DNA from 4 places in the Scytonema hankhaensis NUACC26 genome. Region 1 is predicted to be linked to each of the others. Evidence: riboswitches for the same ligand, from Rfam matches in the RefSeq annotation. Region 1 holds a riboswitch; each other region holds the start of a gene.
The links. Region 1 has a riboswitch for cyclic di-AMP ahead of ACKTT2_RS34460 (hypothetical protein). Riboswitches for the same ligand answer to the same signal wherever they lie in the genome.
Positions count from the first base shown of each region.

Region 2: it holds a riboswitch for cyclic di-AMP, as region 1 does, so the genes downstream of both, ACKTT2_RS05675 (adenine nucleotide alpha hydrolase family protein) here and ACKTT2_RS34460 (hypothetical protein) in region 1, are expected to answer to the same signal.
Region 3: it holds a riboswitch for cyclic di-AMP, as region 1 does, so the genes downstream of both, ntrB (nitrate ABC transporter permease) here and ACKTT2_RS34460 (hypothetical protein) in region 1, are expected to answer to the same signal.
Region 4: it holds a riboswitch for cyclic di-AMP, as region 1 does, so the genes downstream of both, ACKTT2_RS30555 (glycosyltransferase) here and ACKTT2_RS34460 (hypothetical protein) in region 1, are expected to answer to the same signal.

Region 1 is NZ_BAACAP010000229.1:53,317-58,347, forward strand. Features, by position in the region: gene ACKTT2_RS34455 (sucrose synthase) at 138-2,549, opposite strand; cyclic di-AMP (ydaO/yuaA leader) riboswitch at 2,875-3,010, shown strand; gene ACKTT2_RS34460 (hypothetical protein) at 3,149-3,394, shown strand; gene ACKTT2_RS34465 (SLC5/6 family protein) at 3,485-4,783, shown strand; partial or broken gene ACKTT2_RS34470 (DUF6883 domain-containing protein) at 4,853-5,031, shown strand, end outside.
Region 2 is NZ_BAACAP010000114.1:3,802-8,832, reverse strand. Features, by position in the region: gene ACKTT2_RS05680 (ABC transporter ATP-binding protein) at 59-895, shown strand; cyclic di-AMP (ydaO/yuaA leader) riboswitch at 1,035-1,236, shown strand; gene ACKTT2_RS05675 (adenine nucleotide alpha hydrolase family protein) at 1,433-2,134, shown strand; gene ACKTT2_RS05670 (ArsB/NhaD family transporter) at 2,571-3,908, shown strand; gene ACKTT2_RS05665 (hypothetical protein) at 4,186-4,791, shown strand; gene ACKTT2_RS05660 (OmpA family protein) at 4,839-5,031, shown strand, end outside.
Region 3 is NZ_BAACAP010000114.1:9,549-14,579, reverse strand. Features, by position in the region: gene ACKTT2_RS05700 (PhoX family protein) at 1-651, opposite strand, end outside; gene ACKTT2_RS05695 (sensor histidine kinase) at 1,208-2,422, opposite strand; cyclic di-AMP (ydaO/yuaA leader) riboswitch at 3,037-3,262, shown strand; gene ntrB (nitrate ABC transporter permease) at 3,357-4,208, shown strand; gene ACKTT2_RS05685 (ABC transporter substrate-binding protein) at 4,291-5,031, shown strand, end outside.
Region 4 is NZ_BAACAP010000221.1:371-5,401, reverse strand. Features, by position in the region: gene ACKTT2_RS30570 (DUF2795 domain-containing protein) at 317-508, shown strand; gene ACKTT2_RS30565 (TIM-barrel domain-containing protein) at 730-2,004, shown strand; gene ACKTT2_RS30560 (DUF5110 domain-containing protein) at 1,949-2,287, shown strand; cyclic di-AMP (ydaO/yuaA leader) riboswitch at 2,857-3,042, shown strand; gene ACKTT2_RS30555 (glycosyltransferase) at 3,205-4,482, shown strand; gene ACKTT2_RS30550 (hypothetical protein) at 4,628-4,879, shown strand; partial or broken gene ACKTT2_RS30545 (hypothetical protein) at 5,030-5,031, shown strand, end outside.

The DNA.
Region 1 (5,031 bases):
CGCCCGTACAGTTGTTAGTTGTTAGGGGGTAAAGGGGGTAAGGGTTAAAAATAATTCTCCAATCGCCATTGCCCCTTATCCCCAGAGGGGGCCCCGAGTTCCCCAATCGCCAATCGCCAATCGCCAATCGCCAATCCCTACCGCTGCATATGCTGCTCCAAAATCTTTTCGGCTCTGGGTTTGAAGAGTAAATGAAATAAGGCTTCTAGATAGCGTCCCCTAGCTTCGCTATTTTCCTGATTCACAAAGTTCCAAAAACTATAGAGTTTGGCAAGTAATAACAATTGCTTGGTATGTAATTCCCAATTGTATTTATTATGGATACGCTGAGTTACCCAATCTGATATTTTATACCAGTATTCTGGTTGCATATCGCATTGGTCGATAAAGTTCGATACTATCTTAGCTGTTCCATCTAAATCTGTAGGATTGACATGAAACTCGTTTTCCCCATCTTCAATAATCTCTAAAGAACCGCCAAATTGTGTTGCAAAAATTGGTAAACCACAACTCATCGCTTCAAGAATGGTTCTACCAAAAGCTTCAAAGCGGGCAAAATGAACAAAAAGACCTCCTCGATCGGCAATAACGCGATAAGCTTCTCCAATTTCCATCAGGGGAAGATGCATACCTACCCAACGGATGCGTCCGTGGAGATTGTATTCATTAATAATGTTATGAAGTCGTTCGATTTCTCCTGCTTCGTCTGAGTTGAGCGCTTGCTCTGAATGTAATTTGTCAGAGAGGATAATTAAATTACAACGTTCTTGTAAATCTTGACTTCGACCAAAGCATTCTGCTAATCCCGCAAGGTTATCTATAGGAGTGACGCTACCAACAGCAAAAATGGGTCGCTTGTTTGCGTTCTCTAAATGCCCCAGAATGTTTGAGTCTTCGCGAGTGAAAAGTAGTTCTTGAACTCGCGATTGAAGGTTGGGGTCGCGGTTTTCTTTTTGATTGTAGGGGAAGAAAACATGTTCGTTTACCCCTGGTGGTACCATATTAAACTTGGGACTAAACAAGTCAATTCCGTCAACAACGTGGTACAACTGTGGCATTGTAAAGTTTTTGTATGACTCGTATTGACCCATAGTGTCGGGTGTGCCTACAATCTCTTGATAGGTTGATGTCACAATAAAGTCTGCTGCATTCATACCTATCAAATCAGAGGTGTATTGCGCCGAAAAGTGGTATTTGTCTTCTAAATCTTGCCAATACAAATTGCTGAATAAGTGTTTGGGTTTTTCTAGAGAGTGAGCAATGTTACAGTGAGTGACTTTTAAACGACGTGCTAAAAGAAAAGTAACTAAGTTACCATCGCTGTAGTTACCGATAATTAGATCGGGTTTACCTTGAAATTGTGCTAGTAACTCTCGTTCCGCATCTAAGGCAAACGTTTCGAGATAAGGCCAAATTTCAAATTTAGAAATCCAGTTTTGCGTAATATTGGGATTAACATCTAGAAAAGGAACTCGCAAAATCCAAGCATTCTCCGTACCTTGAACTTTTTCTAAGCGCAAGTTACATTGGGTTCCTTCGCAGTTAGGAATCAGGCGAGTGAGTATAGTCACTTGGGGTTGAATCCCAAGCACATCTAGCCCAGCCAATTGGATTTCTTCTCGCAGTTTGTTTTCTAAACTACGGGCTTGTTCGAGAATATAGATGACTTGACCTGCGGTTTCGGGTCTTCCCATCACTCCTTCCTGTCCAACCCAACCATGTACGGAAACAAGAGCAACGCGGAAGATTGAGGGAACGCGAGCAACAAAGGCTTCTAAAATGGCGGGTTCAGCAGTGTCAATGAGTCGATTGAGAAGTGCTAAGGTTTCTAGTACGCGGGATGCAGTGTTTCCCCAACCTGGTTCAAAACCTAAGTCTTGCAATTCATAGCGGAATTTTTCGTAGGGTTCGCTTGGTTGGCGATCGCTCAACAAACCAATAGCTACTCTAACTTGTTGGGCGAGCTGAGTTCCTGAGTGAATGCGACCGTTAATGAGTAGAGGAACGCCATCATACTGGCGTCGTTTGAGAACATCGTACAGGACTTCCAACCAATAATCAGGAGCTGTCAGCACTTGCGAGCACAAGTAACGATTGAGAAACCCCAACCCTTGACCGATATTTCTGGGATCGTCAATTTTGGGAGAACCGTGATGGAAGGGGCGGAAGTCTATTTCTAAGATTTGAGGATGGTAGCGCTCGACACGGCGATCGCGCACATTCAGTAGTTCTTGCGGAGTCATTTGTTCAAAGCTTGTCAAATTTGCCCCCAATCGCCAAGCTTCTTGGACACCTATGCGAGGTCGGAGAAGGAACCAGGCACTTTCCTCCTCTAGAATGATTTCATGAGTGTAGTGAATCAGTTTGCCTAGAGAAGAAGAGTGAAAAAAGTACGCTGGCTTTTGCGAGTGGTTGCAAAAGTCGGCAAAAGTTTGCAAAATTTCGGTTCTTAGGAAGTATTTCTTCCCAGAAGCACTTAGATCGTAGACCAACTGACGCAGAGCCGTTTTCTCATCACTGTTTAACACAGTTTGAACTAGTTCATACATAGCCAACTCCTGACCTTTAGATAGACCGCAACCTCATGTTTCTCCCTGACTTAAATAACGATTTAACCTGTGATGACGCATTAATAGAGGTTCATCCCCTACGTTAGCGCAGATCTAGCTTTGAGATCGGCTTCATTAGAAAGGATAAAGAATGAGGGTAGAAGTATAAAAGTTTTGCCTGTATAACCCCGAATTCTATTTGCGAAAGCTTTACAAATATTCTTATAAGTAAAGATTACATTGAGAAATAAAAATAGAGATTGACTGCTTCCTTATATCAGTATTATTTTATGTATTGATTAGGAAAGTCGCCTAATTCAATCCAGTCATGCGAGCGCAAAATCCAAATGACTGGGTGAGAAGCGGAGGAACCAACGTATTGGGGCGAATCTTTGGAGAAAGAAAGGCACCTTCCAGCCTTAGCCCGTCAGCTAACTCCGTCGGCATTGGAAGGAGTATCCATGGTAGAGGTTGTATTCAGCCTATCCCTAAGATCCTCCTGTATGTAAGTGAAAGCTCATCTCGTGAAACTCGCGATCGAAGAGCGATAAGCAAGGTTTCTTGCTAAGCCGATCTAATTCCAAATTAAGGAGGATAAAATGCCTATCCAAAATCGTACATTCTTTGCCGAACACGTTACCTTTTTGCCAGAAAACCAATTTAAGGAAATTGGTGAGTGTGCGGGTAAAAAACTTTTGCTGATTGGTAGAACAAAAGGCTATGGCGAACCAATTGTAGCTACAAGTCAGACAGAAGAGCCAAGCCAAGAGGATTTATACGCCTACGATCTTTACGAACTGCTAAAAGTGAGCAACGATCCGGTTACAATTGTAGAAGAAATTTAAAACAGTAATCAGTACTAGTTATCTGTCACTGGTTACTAGTTACTGGTCACTGGTCACTGGTCACTGGTTACTGGTCACTGGTCACTGATTATGAATAACCGCAGGTTAGATACCTTCTCCCTGGCGGCTTTATTGGTTTCAGCACATTACGGGTTGGGATTTCTCCTAGGAACAGCAGAGAAATCCCTAACTCATGGTGCGGCTGGAAGCCTTTATGCTGTCTCTCTTGGCTTGGGTACAATTGCTCTTATAGTACTAGCAAAGTTTTACTGGACGCAAACAGAACAAATTTGGACTCTCCTCGGTTCTGCTTATGGAAGTGGAGTGAAAATATTTGTGGGGCTAATGTCTTGGGGTTCTCTGATTGGGATTGAAGCAGTACAGTTAATTTCTGCAGCTTCCATCCTCAAAGTCTTTGGCATCCCGCCCATACCTTCAATGATTGTTTTGGCAACTTTGTTTGCGGTGCTCTCCTTATTACCAGTAGAGAAAGCAGGTTGGATATTAAGAGGGTTGCTATTTGTCAATTTTTTGGCTCTTCTTTACGGGCTGTGGGTGCTGCAAGGATTTCCTGAGTATTTGCGATCGCCCTTAGAGTTTGCGAATTCACTTCAATTGGAAAGCTTGCCAAAAACAGTAGGTATAACACTATCTACGGTTTTGTTGGTGCTGATAGATATGAAGTACCAAATGTATCTCGTTCAAGCAAAAGATGTAAAAAGTTTATATAAGGGATGTCTTTTAGCAGGAATTTTGTTATTGCTACTTGCTTTATTACCTTCAACCGTTGTGACAACCGCCCATCAAGCCGGAATTTTACCAGATAGTATAGGTGGTAAAGAAACATTACCCTATATTCTATCTTGGATTGGTGGTGGACCTGACAAACCCTTGGGTATTGCATTAATTGTGTCTTTATTAGTTCCTTCACTCGGTATTGGTAGTAGTATATTAAGAGTACAGAGCAAGATTATTTTTGACTTTAATATTTTACCAGTATCTATTAGTACTCAATTGCTTGTAACCTTTGGAAATGCGCTTTTTGGTTTAATAGTCGCCTTAAGAGGAGGTGAGATTGTTAGTTTAATTGTGGCTTTTTATGCTGCTTATGTAGGTGCAGTTATTGTTCCTTTTGCTGCTTATTTAATTTCCCGAGGAAAACGCTATACCTTTTCTAGAGCGAGTGTTAAGTTATCTTTAATTGCAAGTAGTTGTTCATCGATATCTCTATTGATCGTAACTCGTTTTAATTTCCATCTAGAACTCTTGGGAAGTACGGAATTAAATATTATGGGAGCAGGGATTTTCTCTGGAATCTTATTTTTATCTGCGGGTGAAGTCATAGAAAAGTACTTCCCCGCATCAGGAACAGTGAACAGTAACCAGTGACCAGTGATATGAAATGAGATGGAGCTAAAATTGGTCTCATAGCCAGCTTCCCCTAATTCAACCTCTGAAATGGGAATATTTTGTTACTATATATTAGTACGTAAGTTTAATCTTTTACTGCTAATCCCAAATGCTGAGAATGCAGTAGTGGACATTCGTAAACTACGTGAGTATTGCTTGAATTCAGAACATGACGAAGGTAAGCACACTCGATTGTTTGCAGCAGCATTAGGGATGACTGCTGAAAA
Region 2 (5,031 bases), on a different contig from region 1:
CCATAGGGGTCTTGGACTCAATTTTCTTTACTAATCTTTACTTTCTCTGACAGCTACCATGACAAAATCAACTCCATTCACAACCGATCGCACGCACAATATTGGTGCTACTCCATTTCTGGAAATTGACAATGTAACCAAGTCTTATCCAAAACCTGATGGGGAACAATTTGTTGTTCTGGATAATGTCAATCTGACTATAAGTGAAGATGAATATATTTCTGTCATCGGTCACTCTGGTTGCGGTAAGTCTACTCTTTTGAAGATTGTCGCGGGTTTAGAGAAAGCGACTACTGGTTCTGTCAGACTTGATGGCAAAGAAATTCGCAAACCAGGTGCTGAACGTATGATGGTGTTTCAACACTACTCCCTGTTGCCTTGGTTGACAGTAAAGGAAAATATCCGACTAGCGGTGGATGAAGTGCTCAAAGATGCTTCAAGATCTGAAAAAATCAGCATTGTTAATGAGCACTTGGCAATGGTAAACTTGAATGCGGCTGCAGACAAATACCCCGAGGAAATTTCTGGTGGAATGAAGCAGCGTGTGGGGATTGCAAGAGCCTTAGCTATTCGTCCAAAAATGTTGTTGATGGACGAACCGTTTGGGGCATTGGATGCATTGACTCGGGGGAAATTACAGCGGCAAGTGTTGGATATTTGGGAAAACCATCGTCAAGCTGTGATGATGGTGACTCATGACGTGGATGAGGCAATTTATATGTCAGATCGCATTGTTCTTATGACTAATGGACCATCTGCCAAAATTGGGGAAATTTTAGAAGTTCCTTTTTCTCATCCACGCGATCGCTCGGCAATGCGAAACTCAAAAGAGTATTTTGAACTTCGCAATCACGCCCTCAACTTCTTAGATAAGTATTTTACTCAAGATGAGTAAGACAGTGACCAGTGACCCTTACGGGTTCGCCAGTCGCCTACGGCGGGAGACCCGCCTGCAGCGCTGGACTCACCAGTGACCAGTATTAACTAAGAATTGTTAACTGTTAGCTAATAACTGACTGATAACTGATAATTGTTAAAGTGGGTAGCCTAATTTAAATTTCAGAAATTTAAAGCGGAGGAACCAATTTTTGGGGCTTATCTTGAAAAGGGGTAAAGGATGAAGAATAAATAAGAAATTGCTCTTTCTCACTTCATTCTTCATTGTTCATAATTCAAGAGAGACACCTTCCAGTCTTAGCCCGTCAGCTAACTCCGTAGGCAATGGAAGGAACCCCCAAGCTTTGGCTGTATATAACAGTTTCGATTGGGGATTCCTAGAGAAATTTTAGATTTTGGATTTGGGATTTTAGATTTTAGATTAAAGTGTTTTTTCTTCAATCCAAAATATAAATCCAAAGTCGTAAATCTAAAATCCAAAATTAATAGACCCGCTTCTCCCGATCAGGTCGTTTCGTATTAAGAGAAGAAAACTGTGAATATTAAGCCATTGTTAGTGCGTCTACAAAATGCTATTGGAAGAGATGATTTGATAGATCAAATGGTACTCCTTCCAACACCAAAAACATCTGTTTCTGAAGAAATTCAAGCCTCGAAGGAAATAAATTTAATCGTTGGCTATAACAGTTCTCCGAACAGTCATACCGCGCTAGATATTGCTTTGTTGACAGCTCACCAAACACGTTTGGCTACTAAAGCGCAGGTGACAGTTCAAGTCGTATATGTAATGGAAGATCGTTTAATGTGTGGTGTTGCAGAAGTTGTGCCGACAGAGGAAGCGGGGACTTGTCACAGAAATGAACAAACAGTATTACCACATTTTCTAACAAACTCCACAGAGGAAGAATTGACTACGGGGATAGTAACCCAAACAAGATGGCAAGATAACTCAACACACTTATCACAAACAGAAAAATCTGTAGATAGGTTCGCGCAAGCAGAACGTATATTGAGACAAGCTAGTTGTTTAGCTGCCGAATGGAAAAGTTCTTTCAAAGCTCATTTACGATTTGGTTTTGTTGCGACAGAACTAAAAAGAGTTGTTGTTTCAGAATCAGCTGATATATTGTTTCTTGGGTGTAACTCAATCGAGCATCCAATTGTACAAAATCTAGGTTCTAAATTCCCTTGTCCAGTACTGGGAATTCCAAACTCAATTCAGAATAAATATATCTAAAGGTAAGTATTTTGTCATTACCTCATTAAGTCTAAATTACTGTGAAAAACCAGATACCCAACTTCTCTAAGAAGTCGGGTATCTGAATGTTTAGTAGGTAATGAGCATCCTAATTTGGAACAAACATAGAACAAACATAGAGCGATTGAAATCGCGGCTATACAAGCGCTCGTCCGCCTACGCGGACTTTGTTTGTGTAGCCCCAGAATTCCATTCTGATGGCATATTTGCTAAAACGGGATGCTCCCTTTTTAAAATTTCGATAATATGCTTATAATTCTATTATTCTACAACTAATACCATTTCACCAAATGATTGCTACACACGATCCCCCCTAGCCCCCCTTAGTAAGGGGGGTTGGGGGGATCGCATTTGTCTCAAAGATATAGGGAATTGGTATAACAACTAACAACTAACCACTAACTATTAACCAATAATGGAAAACTGGCAAGCACTCATCAGTATTCTCACATTTATAAGCGTCATAATTTTAATTATGACAGAGTGGGTAAACTTGACAATTGCTGCCCTATTAGGAGCATTGTTATTGGTTTTCACTAATGTCATGACTTTAGAAGATGCTGTTAGCTATATCAGCAACAGTCACGGAACATTAGGTTTGTTCTTTGGAGTTATGGTACTAGTTAGAGCATTTGAACCTACTAAGATTTTTGAATATCTTGCAACTCAAATAGTCATTCTTGCAAGAGGTAAGGGCAATCGTTTACTGCTAGGAATTGTAGCAATTACAACTCCTATTTGTGCTGTATTGCCTAACGCTACTACAGTTATGCTACTAGCACCTTTAATTCCACCAATTGCTGAGGAAGTCGGGGTTAATTGTGTGCCATTGCTGATCCTTATGGTGTTTGTGGCAAATAGTGCGGGGTTACTCACAATCGTTGGCGATCCTGCTACATTTATTGTCGGTGATGCTATTAATATTAGCTTTACAGATTACTTGTGGCGCTTGAGTTTGGGAGGTGCGATCGCGATCGCTACTATAGTAGCAGTATTACCATTCCTCTTTCGCAAAATCTGGAAAACTAATCTAGACAACCTCGAACAACTACCACATCCTCAAATCAACCATCTACGAGTTTTAACCATCGGTGGATTTATAGTTGCTTTCGTATTAGTCTTTTTCGTAGCAGGAGAATATTTACCAACTCCTGTTTCACCTGCTGCTGTTGCTTTGTTAGGAGCAGCTTTAGCAATGCTTTTATCCCATCAAAGTAAAATAGATACAGTTAATAACATACTAAGAGATGTAGATTGGAGTACTTTAATATTCTTTATGAGTATTTTTGTACTTATCGGTGGATTAGAAAAAACTGGTGTTATTAACAGTTTGTCTGGAGTTTTAGCAGTTGTTTTAGGAAAAAACATTCTGATTGGTTCGTTATCTCTCATTTTTTTCATTGGGTTGCTTTCTAGCGTTGTTCCCAATATTCCTCTAGTTGTAGCCATGGTTCCCTTACTCAAACAGTACATTGTTAATGTTGGATTGGCATCAACTGAAGTTTTAGCACCAAATTTTCAGGGACAGTTTCCTCCAGAAGTACTACCACTTTTTTACGCTATGATGTTCGGCGCAACTTTAGGAGGAAATGGAACTTTAGTAGGTGCATCAGCCAACATTGTTGCTGCAGGAATTGCCGAACAACACGGGCGTCGCATCTCATTCCACACTTTTCTACATTATGGCTTGCCAGTAATGCTATTACAACTCATAGCTTCTGCCTTATACGTGCTATTTCGGTTTCTCTTATAAAAAGCAGCAGAAACAGACGAGAGAGCGTCATGTAAGCTCTTTTTTACTTTTGTAATAACTTAAGAAAAATTCTTAAAAATTTATAAATCTAAAAATCAAGATAGGGTTTTAACTTCTCGTATAAAACACCCATTTCAAGCAGTGCAACACTCATTTAAAGATGCTAGGCTACCTAGTAGACATGGGGCTACATATCAAGGAATTACCGTTTACGGAGTTAATATGTTAAAACAGCAAAGAATCAACTCAGTTACAAATTAATTATAGAATCTTGTCTATGAATCCATCAGAATCGGAACAAAACAACAATCACAGAATAGAGTTAGCTCAATCAGGGTTAAACCATAATATGGATAAATCGTTAATTGGTGGCACTGATATTGCAGAAGGTAATAACCTAGCTAAGGTTAGAGATATTCTCTTTGGCAATCAAATGCGGGAAGTAGAAAAAAGATTTGCCCGTATAGAAGATCGTTTTGTAAAAGAATATACTAACCTTAGAGAAGACACTAAAAAACGTTTAGATGCTCTAGAAGTTTACATTAAAAACGAAATTGAATCTTTATCTAAAAGAGTTAAAAATGAGCAGGGGGAACGTGGTGAAGCTTTAAAATCATTAGCTGAAGAAAATAGAAATTTAATTACATCGCTAGAAAAAGCACTCAAACAATTAGAGGAACAAACTAATAATAACCAACGGGAAATTCGCGAACAGATTCTTAATCAATCTAAAAACCTACAGGATGATATCCGACAAAAATATGAAGAAATAGCAGCTTTATTAAAAAGAGAAACGCAAGAACTCCGGATAGATAAAACTGACCGTAACGCTCTAGCTAATCTTTTCTCGGAACTAGCCATCCGCTTAAATTCTGAACATTAAAATCAGTGACAAGTGACAAATGACAAGTGACAAATGACAAATGACAAATGACAAATGACTTAAATGAACTTCGTACTTTGCTTTTTGGTCTAGAACCACAAAAATTAGAGAAAATCTACGAGAGATTAGACAATCCACAAATAACAGCAGAAGATATCAGCCGATTGCTACCAGAAGCAGCACAGCGTGCAGAAGACAAAGAACTGAGCGATGCTATGGTTCCTACTGTGGAGAATGCCA
Region 3 (5,031 bases), on a different contig from region 1:
GCGCACAACAGCAAAACGTTCGTTACGGTTTTGTCGAGCAATTCTGACAACAGAACCGCCTATGTTATACATAAATTCACCCAAGACTTCAAGATTTGTTCTGTCTTCAGGTAAGTCTTTTCTAATAACTAAAGAATATGTTGTGGGAAATCCTATAAGGTCGCTATCACTTGTAAAACCAGGTACGGTAGCGGTAATAGGGTAAGATATGTACTCGTGATTGTTCCAAAGGTAGCCATCGTTGAGGTTTCTACCATTAATAGGAATAAAGCCCGTGTAGTCACTGTTGTAGCCAAAGTACTCTTCTTTATTGGGGAAAACGCGATCGCCCCATGCTACAATTACATACCTTTCATATTCTGGTGGTACTACTACGTCGTCAATAACAGTGTAAGTACTTAATGCTGCATTAGCAGAAGGTTCTAAAATATTTCCTTGTTCAATTCCTGTTGATAAATAGCTTTTTTGCTGAGTGTAAATTGGTAAAGGATGCGGCAAACGGAGTGGAGTAAATTTCAAAGGTATACTACCATCAGCAGCAATGCTAGGACTGTTGCCAAAAAAGTGGTCTCCCAACATAGGAGATAGTAGTGTTGCGCCAGCACTTGCTCCAAAAAAAGCTAGTAGTTGTCTCCTGGAAAACTTAGACATTGAATTGCCTCTTAATAAGAACAACAGGAATTAGTAATACAAACCTATTTCTGCCACCTATACCGTATAAAATTACGGCTTTTATTATTTTTTAATAACAAAATAATTGCAATATTTTTTGCAATTATTCTGCTTCAAAAACAGGGATAGATTAGCAAGAAAAAGGATGTTTTCTCTCTCAATAGGGATATTTTTTCTGGCTCTGACTTTTAAATATGAAGTTATACCTTTTCTATCAGCATCATCCGACAGAAGTATTATGTACCCTATTCAAAAGTTATATTTACGATTGCTTTACTAGTTTTTATTTAATTGTTAATTTATTATTAACCTCGTTATAATCTAATCTATGCTATACAAAAAATAGAGTTTATTTTTATAGGAAAATCTGTAGATATTTTTTAAGTTGTAGGGTGGGCACTGCCCACCATTCGCGCTTTGGTGAGCACTGCTACCCTAGGTGTTTAGATAATCAAATAGCGGGAAGGGAGTAACTACTTTTTAAACAACCTCTAAGGATTTTTCGTAGTTTTTGAACTATTTACAAAAATTCTCTTCAATTCACTTCTAATGGCAAAATTATTGTAAAAGTTGAGCCAACTTCCACTTGTGATACAACATTAATTTCTCCTTGTAGGAGTTTCACTAACCGTAACACTATTGCCAAACCCAAACCAGTGCTATCGGAAAGGTAGGATAGTTGATCTCCGATACCAATACGGAAGTAGGGTTTAAAAATTTGGGCTTGGTTTTCTGGCTCAATACCAACGCCTGTATCGGAAACTGAAATTACCCACTGACTATCGTTCAGAATTTCACATTTTATTTTAATAGTTCCGCGATCGGTATAGCGAATTGCGTTACTTAGAAGATTTGTTAATATTTGTTGTAATCGCAATGGATCTGTGTAAACTAGTTGAGGCGCTTCTTGAAGCTCGATAAGTATTTGTAACTCTTTATTGGTTGCTAAAGACTCCAACATTTCATGAACGCCTTTGACCAATTCACATGGATTAATGAATTCGGGGTGCAATTTCATCTCCCCTGCATCATAACGAGAAATTTCTAATGCATCATTGATAATCCGAAGTAATTGTCTGCCACTACGCAAAACTCTCTCGATGTGTTCTAAATTTGTGAAATTGTCCTTTTCTTCTTTTTCATCTTTTACATCTGAGTGCTTTCGTTGCAAGCGTAAAAATAAATCCGAGTAACCAATGATTGAAGTTAAAGGGCTTTTGAGTTCGTGTGCTAGATAGGATAAATTATCTTGATTTGACCGCACTAAGCGTGTGAGTTCTTGATTGTTAAGACTTAACTGGTTTTGTAGGTGTTGTAGTTCTGTCAGGCGCTGTTCTGTGTAACTTTGAAAACAAGATGCGATCGCTTCATCCAACACCATATCAATAACTCGTACTGCTCGTAACACTTCCCGTACAGATGCTTGTAAAAATTCTGGTTCAATTGTCTTAAATATAATATCTCGTAGGATGCAGTATTCTCGTGCAATTTCTGCTGCGTCATAACCTTGCTCTGCTCTCAAAATTCCATGATTCAAACTTTCTTGAACGATCCGTTTCATTTCCTCATCTTGTGGACTTTTCGCAAGTACATCTGCAAGGGCGTTGAGGATATCACCAAGATGATTCTGGATAGCTGAGCGTGAGAGATTTTTTGTGATGGTAATTTTTTTGTCTTCTCGAACAGCTTCCACCCACTCTTCTACAATTATTTGAGTTTTGTTCTCTAGTAATTGACTAAAATCTTTCATTTCTTGTAATTCGACAACATCTAAATATAGCAATCATATTCCATTAGTGAAATGTACTTATGGTAAATATTGTCCATAAAATCATGCTTTTGATTGGTAATACCTACTATATAGTGGTTAAAATTTTTCATTAATGATATAAATATATAGCAATCCTAAATCATTCGTCAAAAATGTTGAGCACTGTAGGTAGGGCAATGCCCACCAAAAGCTTCAGTGGTGGGCATTGCCCTACTGACATCTTGCACCTCCCTTGAGGCAGGAAACGGTGGGCTGTCTTCCCTACCTACGAAACAATCAGCTTTTTAGCCTAATTATTTTTTCAAAAAAACGGTGATGCAAGATATGAACCTACCTACTTGTATTTCACAAATCAAATAGGATTGCTATATACAGTATTGAGTTAATATAAATAAAAAAGCTGTTAATATCATGATTTTTTAAAGTGAGCGATATGTAAATTATACTCATTACACAATTCTTATCAAATATTTACACTCGAAGAGAGAAAGTCATCTGAAAATAGCAAACAGCAGTCAACTGTAAAATAAAATCTTCTATCTTTCGATACCTTGACGGTACTGTGTAGCGATGTTACATTTATCTAAAATTTAAGAGTAAGTCAGCTTAATCCGGTTAATCGTAAGTTTGCATTAGCTGGAGCGGAGGAACCATCCAAAGGGGCGTATCCTGAGAAAGGGTAAAGGATAAAGCATAAAGGATAAAAAAAGGGGACAGTAGTAACTTCATCCTTCAGACTTTATACTTAATCTTTCTCAGGGGGAGGATCTCTCAACTCTAGCCCGTCAGCTAACTTCGTAGGCACTGAGAGGAGACTGAAGAGACAATAATCTTTATTGAATCTCATCAGTATCCTGGCTGGTACTGCTCGGTTTTTTGTACCCGCAATTCAAGTCTGGTGAGGTAAAGCAGAGTGTTTCAATTAAACATAGCTGCAATTATTGCAGTTGCTGGACAAGCAGCCTGGAAAAAAACAAAACCCGTACTGGTGAAAGAAACGGTTATATTACCAGCGATCGGATTTTTAGCAATTATCCTACTGTGGTGGGTTATTGCTCTTGTCAATCATGAATTAATGCCTACCCCACCTGAAGCATTGGTTGCCAACTTGGATTACATCCTGAACCCGTTTTATCAAAGAGGACCAGGCAATTTAGGAATTGGATGGTTGTTGATAGCAAGCTTGCGACGGGTATTGCTAGGTTTTTTACTAGGTGCTGTGGTCGCAATTCCCCTAGGTTTTTTGATTGGAATGTCTAAATCAGCAATGCTTGCTTTGAATCCAGTCATTCAAATTTTTAAGCCTGTATCTCCTTTGGCTTGGTTGCCAATAGCCTTGGCAATCTTCAATTTGGCAGATCCATCCGCCATCTTTGTTATTTTCATCACCTCTTTGTGGCCAACAATCATCAATACTGCATTGGGCGTATCAAGTGTTCCCAAAGATTATATAGATGTAGCACGAGTCCTGGAAATGCCCCGTTGGCGGCGAATTACGAAAATTATTTGGCCTGCTAGTCTACCGTATATCTTTACTGGCTTGCGGATCAGCTTGGGAATTGCTTGGCTGGTAATCGTTGCTGTAGAAATGCTAACTGGTGGTATTGGAATCGGCTTTTTTGTCTGGGATGAGTGGAGTCGTCTTAACTTGAGTTCAGTATTCTTAGCTGTATTGGTCATTGGCTTAACTGGATTATTGCTTGATTTTGCAGTAGGCAAAATTCAAGAATTAGTCACTCGTCGTCCGGGAACAACAGCAAGTTAATTAGGGTTAGTAGGGGCGCAAGGCCGCCGCGCCCCTACAGGAGATAGTAGAACCCTGAAAAATTAACTAATAAGAGTAGCTTATGAACAACGCTGATAACGAAAATATTTTGCATCGACGGGAGTTTTTGGTAGGAATAGGAGCAACAGCAGCTGGAATGGCGTTGTCGTCATGTGCTATTTCCGGAGACCGCAGTGCTAAAGGACTAACAGAAGAAGCTGCTGCTGTTCAACCTGTTGTTGATTCTAAAACATTAGAAAAACCAAATCTTACCGTTGGTTATGTCCCTGTTAATGACTGTGCGCCTTTTGCTATTGCTTGGAAAAAAGGTTTTTTCCGTAAATACGGGCTAAACGTGAAACTCAATCGGGAGGCTAGTTGGGCAACATCTCGTGACGGAATTATTTTTGGTCGCCTTGATGCCTCTCCCGTTGTGTCTGGTGCTGTAACCAATGCCAGAATTGGTGCTGAAGGTGCTCGTCACGCTCCGTTATGTGCAGCCATGACAATACATCGTCATGGAAATGCCATGACAATGAATAAAGCTATGTGGGATTTTGGACTGCGCCCGTGGTACGAGTACAAAGCACAATATGGCGATAAAGCTTTGGAAGAGTTTGGTCGCGATTTTAGAGCTTTTTTTGAAAAACAACCAACAGAAGGAAAAGTTTGGGCAGTTGTTCTCAGTTCTGCCATTTACGAGTACTTTATTCGTTATATATCGGCTGCTGCGGGAGTCGATCCCTTTAAAGAATTTCGAGTCATCATTGTTCCGCCACCACAAATGGTGACCAACGTGCGGATTGGGGCGATGCAAGCTTAT
Region 4 (5,031 bases), on a different contig from region 1:
TTGAAAAATAGTTCAATACTAATCTCTTTCTTAGGATAGATGTTAATAAAATTATCCAGTGCATTATGTGAATTTTCTCCTCCAGTAGCAGGAAGTTGCAATTATCAAAAATTTGTATCTTAGTTAGCGAATGAAGTTAATACTGAGCTGGTCTGAACAGTTAATCTATTCACGCTCGTCTATCGCTTCAGAATAAGTTGTGAATTGATAAGCTGAGTGCGCGATAAGCCTTCGGCTTAACCCTTAAAAGGGTATCGCATTTTCTGTCAGACCAGAAAAAGTAGTGTGATTCCTAGTTCATTAGTAGGAGGTTGTCATGATTAGAGTAAACTACGTACAGCTACAGAAAAGCTTGAATGAAGTTCAATACCCGGTAAGCAAGAAAGATTTAATTTTTTATGCCGAGGAAAAAGGTGTAGACGAAGGAGTACTTCGGGCTTTTAGGAATTTGCCAAATCAGCAATACCAAACACCTGTGGATGTGAGCCAAGCAATGGGCAAAGCATAACTTCCCACCTCGTTCCCAGCCACTGGCTGGGAATACTTTTTTACTTTAAATGCACGCCTCACGCATTTCTTTATTCTCGCAAACGAGATAATATAGAACGGGAATTTTTCAAGCGTTCTACAGAAATAGGATTTGACAAGCCTGGAGAACTTATTCGTACCGAACTTACAGACAGAGGTGCTAATTTCTATTTTGAACTTGCAGAATTAGAAATTTGTTTTTTGACTGAAGATTTTGTTCGAGTTGATTGGAAACCTGGTATATCACCTATTCCTTATGCCATTGCTCGACAGGATTGGCAAGAGGTGAAAACTCAATTTGCAGAGACAGAAAATGGTTACTCCATATCTAGTGCTAAATTAAAAGTTATTGTCAAAGAAGATGGTAGTTTAAAGTTTTGCGATTCTTCAGGACAAATCTTACGTGAAGAACTACCTCCTTCTCGTAAAAGCGAAGGATGGTTACATCAAGCACAACTAAGACAAGAAGAACAAATATACGGGCTTGGGGAACGGTTTTCTTATCTTAACTTACGTGCTGCTAAAGATGAGAAGCAACAACCAAAAACATATCGGATGTGGAACTATGATGCGGCGGGCATGTATGGCCCTGGTTCAGCTCCAATGTATATATGTATTCCCGTATATTTAGGTTTGCATTCCTCTGGCAGTTATCTGATTTTTTATGAAAACTCTTTTGACGCTTATTTTACCTTTGGGGAAATTGCTGTTGCTGATTTTGCAGGGGGATCGCTGCGTTACTACTTTACTTATGGCGTACCGGCTCAACTTTTAGAACGTTATACAGAATTAACTGGGCGTGCGGCTTTACCTCCTCTCTGGGCTTTAGGTTATCACCAATCTAAATGGGGATACCGTACAGAAGAAAAAATTCGGGAAGAAGCTCAAGCATTTCAAGATCGCAATTTACCTTTGAGTGCTATTCATTTAGATATAGATTGTCAAGTTGGTAATAGAGCGTTTACTATCGCTCCCGATCGCTTTCCTAAATTAGGAAGTTTTACACAAGAACTCAAAGAACTTGGGGTACAGTTTATTGCTATTCTAAATCCAGGTATTAAGTACAGCCGTCATAGTAATTTGTTTTTAGAAGGTCAAATACTGGACGGCTTTTGCAAACTCCCCAACGGGAAACTTGTTGTTGCTCCTGTTTGGCCTGGTTGGTGTGTATTTCCAGATTTTACTAACCCCAAAGTTCGTGGATGGTGGAGTCGCCAATATCAGTATCTGCTAGATGTGGGTGTTGCAGGATTCTGGTACGATATGAATGAACCAGCTGCTTTTATTGTTTGGGGCGATCGCTCGCTTCCTAAAGTCACACAACATTATATGGAAGGCAGGGGCGGGGATCATCGCGAAGCGCATAATATTTACCCTAGAACAAATTCCTCTGTTAGTTTTGGCAGGGAATATTTTACCTATGGAGGAGAAAAAGCAATTAACTCTGCATATTTACCCTCCTATAGAAGGCAATAGTGAAAATCTTCTTTACTCTGATGCAGGTGATGGTTATGGAGATTCGAGATTGCATAAATTTGCGATAACACGTTTTGAGAACAATTTAGAAATCGTTTGGACAACAGAAGGTAAGTACCCTTTTCCCTATAGATCGATAAGCTTACATATACACGGAATCCAACCACAACAAGTTTGGATTGATGATAAGGAAGTAACTTGTACTGGACAAATAATAGAATTAGTAGACTCAGAGGAGTTGATTGTCAACAATCGCTTCTGCAAGATTCATATTCAGGATTAGGGGGAAAGTACTTAAAGTCCCCCTTTTTAAGGGAAGCTATTGCGTTGGACGGTGAGACCAGTGCTGGTAGCGTTCGCGTGTGCCTTGCATATAGCGTGTGCCTTACACATACCCGTAAGGGCGTGGATAATGGGGGATCGTGTATAGCAATCATTTGGAGAATTGATATTGGTGGGCAATGCCCACCCCACAGGATGGAATCAATATAGTTTTTACATCTATCGATAGATAGAAAAATAATATAGATGAATAGAGTAATTCATAGAGTTGTCTTTAAAGAAAATTCATGTAATTATACTAACTTATGTTAAGCATTTGAAATTTATTTCTATGAAGGATATATCTTAGATGCAGGTCGGACTTCATAATTGTTCACCCATAACTCGTTGTACCAAGCTAGCTTTGTTAAACGGTTACCAGAATTACAAAACTTGCAATAATACGTATTGGAGAGTAGCAATGCTGGTTGCTTAAAGAAGTCTTCCTTAAAAAAGGTTGACTTATGTGAAGGTTACAAGTTAAATTCTTAACAATAGAGATTCGGTCTGCCTAGTTCACGGTTTACCTTAAACATAGTGTTCCCACAGGTAAACGTGGAGCGGAGGAACCACCCTTGGGGCTAATCTTGCACAAGGATAAAGGCTTAAGTATAAAGGATAAATAAGAAATCCTTTTTCTCACTTGATCCTTCAAAAGAGGGACATCTCTCAGTCCTAGCCCGTCAGCTAACTTCGTCGGCATTGAGAGGAGACTGAGCGAACAGCATTCTTAAGCAAGTAATGCTTTGTTCTCGTCGGTATCCTTGGCTGGTATCTGTGCGCTTCGTTGTACCTGCCCTTAGCTTTGGATAAGGGGTTACGCTACCTTGATTCAGATATTTAAGGTAGGAAAGATTGCCATAAGAGTGAAGTTTAACTATGCTACTGACAAAAAAGCATCGCATCGCTTTGATTTCTGTGGATGGAGATCCTGCTGCAGAAATAGGACAAGAAGAGGCTGGTGGACAAAACGTATACGTCCGTCAGGTGGGTTATGCATTAGCTCAAAAAGGTTGGCAAGTGGATATGTTCACTCGCCGTAGCAGTCCCGAACAAGCAGCTATCATTCAACATGGAACTAACTGTCGAACAATTCGACTCAAAGCTGGTCCCATGGAGTTTATAGGTCGCGATAGTCTACTGGATCGTTTACCTGAATTTATTGCAGAGTTTCAAGCATTCCAACAAAATCAAGGTTTTCAGTATTCTCTGGTTCACACTCACTATTGGTTGTCTTCCTGGGTGGGAATGGAACTGAAAAAGCGTCAACCATTGATCCAAGTGCATACATACCATTCACTAGGAGCAGTGAAGTACCGTAGTGTCACTGATATACCAGCAATAGCTAGTATCCGACTAGCTGTGGAAAAAAATTGTCTGGAGAGTGTAGATCGAGTTGTAGCCACTAGCCCCCAAGAACAGGAACATATGCGAAATCTTGTTTCCTGTCTTGGACGCATAGAAGTCATTCCTTGCGGTACGGATATTGAGAAATTTGGCTCAATTGAACGATCTGTAGCACGTCAAGCATTGGGGATTGCTCCTGATGCAAAAGTGGTGCTCTATGTCGGGCGCTTCGATAAACGTAAAGGTATTGAAACACTCGTTAGAGCTTTTGCAAAATCGAGTTTGCACGGTACGGGTAACTTGCAGTTAATTATTGGAGGCGGTAGTCGTCCCGGTTATAGTGATGGAATCGAACGCGATCGCATAGCCAGTATTGTATCTGAACTTGGATTAGAAAATTGCACAGCCTTTCCAGGACGGCTTGATGAGACTATTTTGCCCTCTTACTACGCTGCGGCTGATGTGTGTGTTGTCCCCAGTCATTACGAACCTTTTGGTTTAGTTGCTATCGAAGCGATGGCTAGCCAAACCCCAGTTGTAGCCAGTAATGTTGGTGGATTGCAATTTACAGTAGTACCCGAGGTTACGGGATTGCTTGCTCCTCCCAAAGATGAAGATGCTTTTGCCGTAGCCATTGACCGAATTCTAGAAAATCCAGAATGGCGCGATCGCCTTGGTGAAGCAGGTAGACAGCGTGTCGAAATTGCTTTTAGCTGGCAAAGTGTTGCCTCTAGATTAACTCATCTTTACACTCATCTGTTACCGGAAGTTGTCCCTTCACGCGAGAAGAAAGCTCCAGCTGTTGCTTAATAACTACTATTTCCTAATCAACTTATGAGGGAGGGAAACCGCAATCATTTCGCCGCCTCGAATCATAACTTTTCCACTGATAACCAACATTTTGTAGCGTAAGTACAAACAACCGTAAAGTCTATTCAGTTAAGGAGTCATGACAATGTTAGAGATTGGTGACTATACACGCCATCAGGTTACTGGACTAATTGGTCAAGTTGTCGGTTACGGGCATGAAGTCGTACAAGGAGTGTACGTAACAACTCTCAAAGTCAGAGAGATTTCCAACGGAAGCCAAGACCGCAGCAGATTTTTAGAAGATGTATACTCTGAATGGGTACGAGTAGAAATAGAAGAAGTTCCTACAACTCTTTCCTCAGAATCGGGGAAGAGTGAAGTCGCATTGCAAGCATAACGACACAATTCTTACTTTTGTGGTACGGGCGTCCTCGCCCGTACTGTATTACAACAGTTTTCACCTCAATGAACCATACCGTTTGTAGGGGCGCAATGCCTTGCGCCCCTACATCTGTGGTCTATAGCGATTTTCTGTTGACTGTAATACAT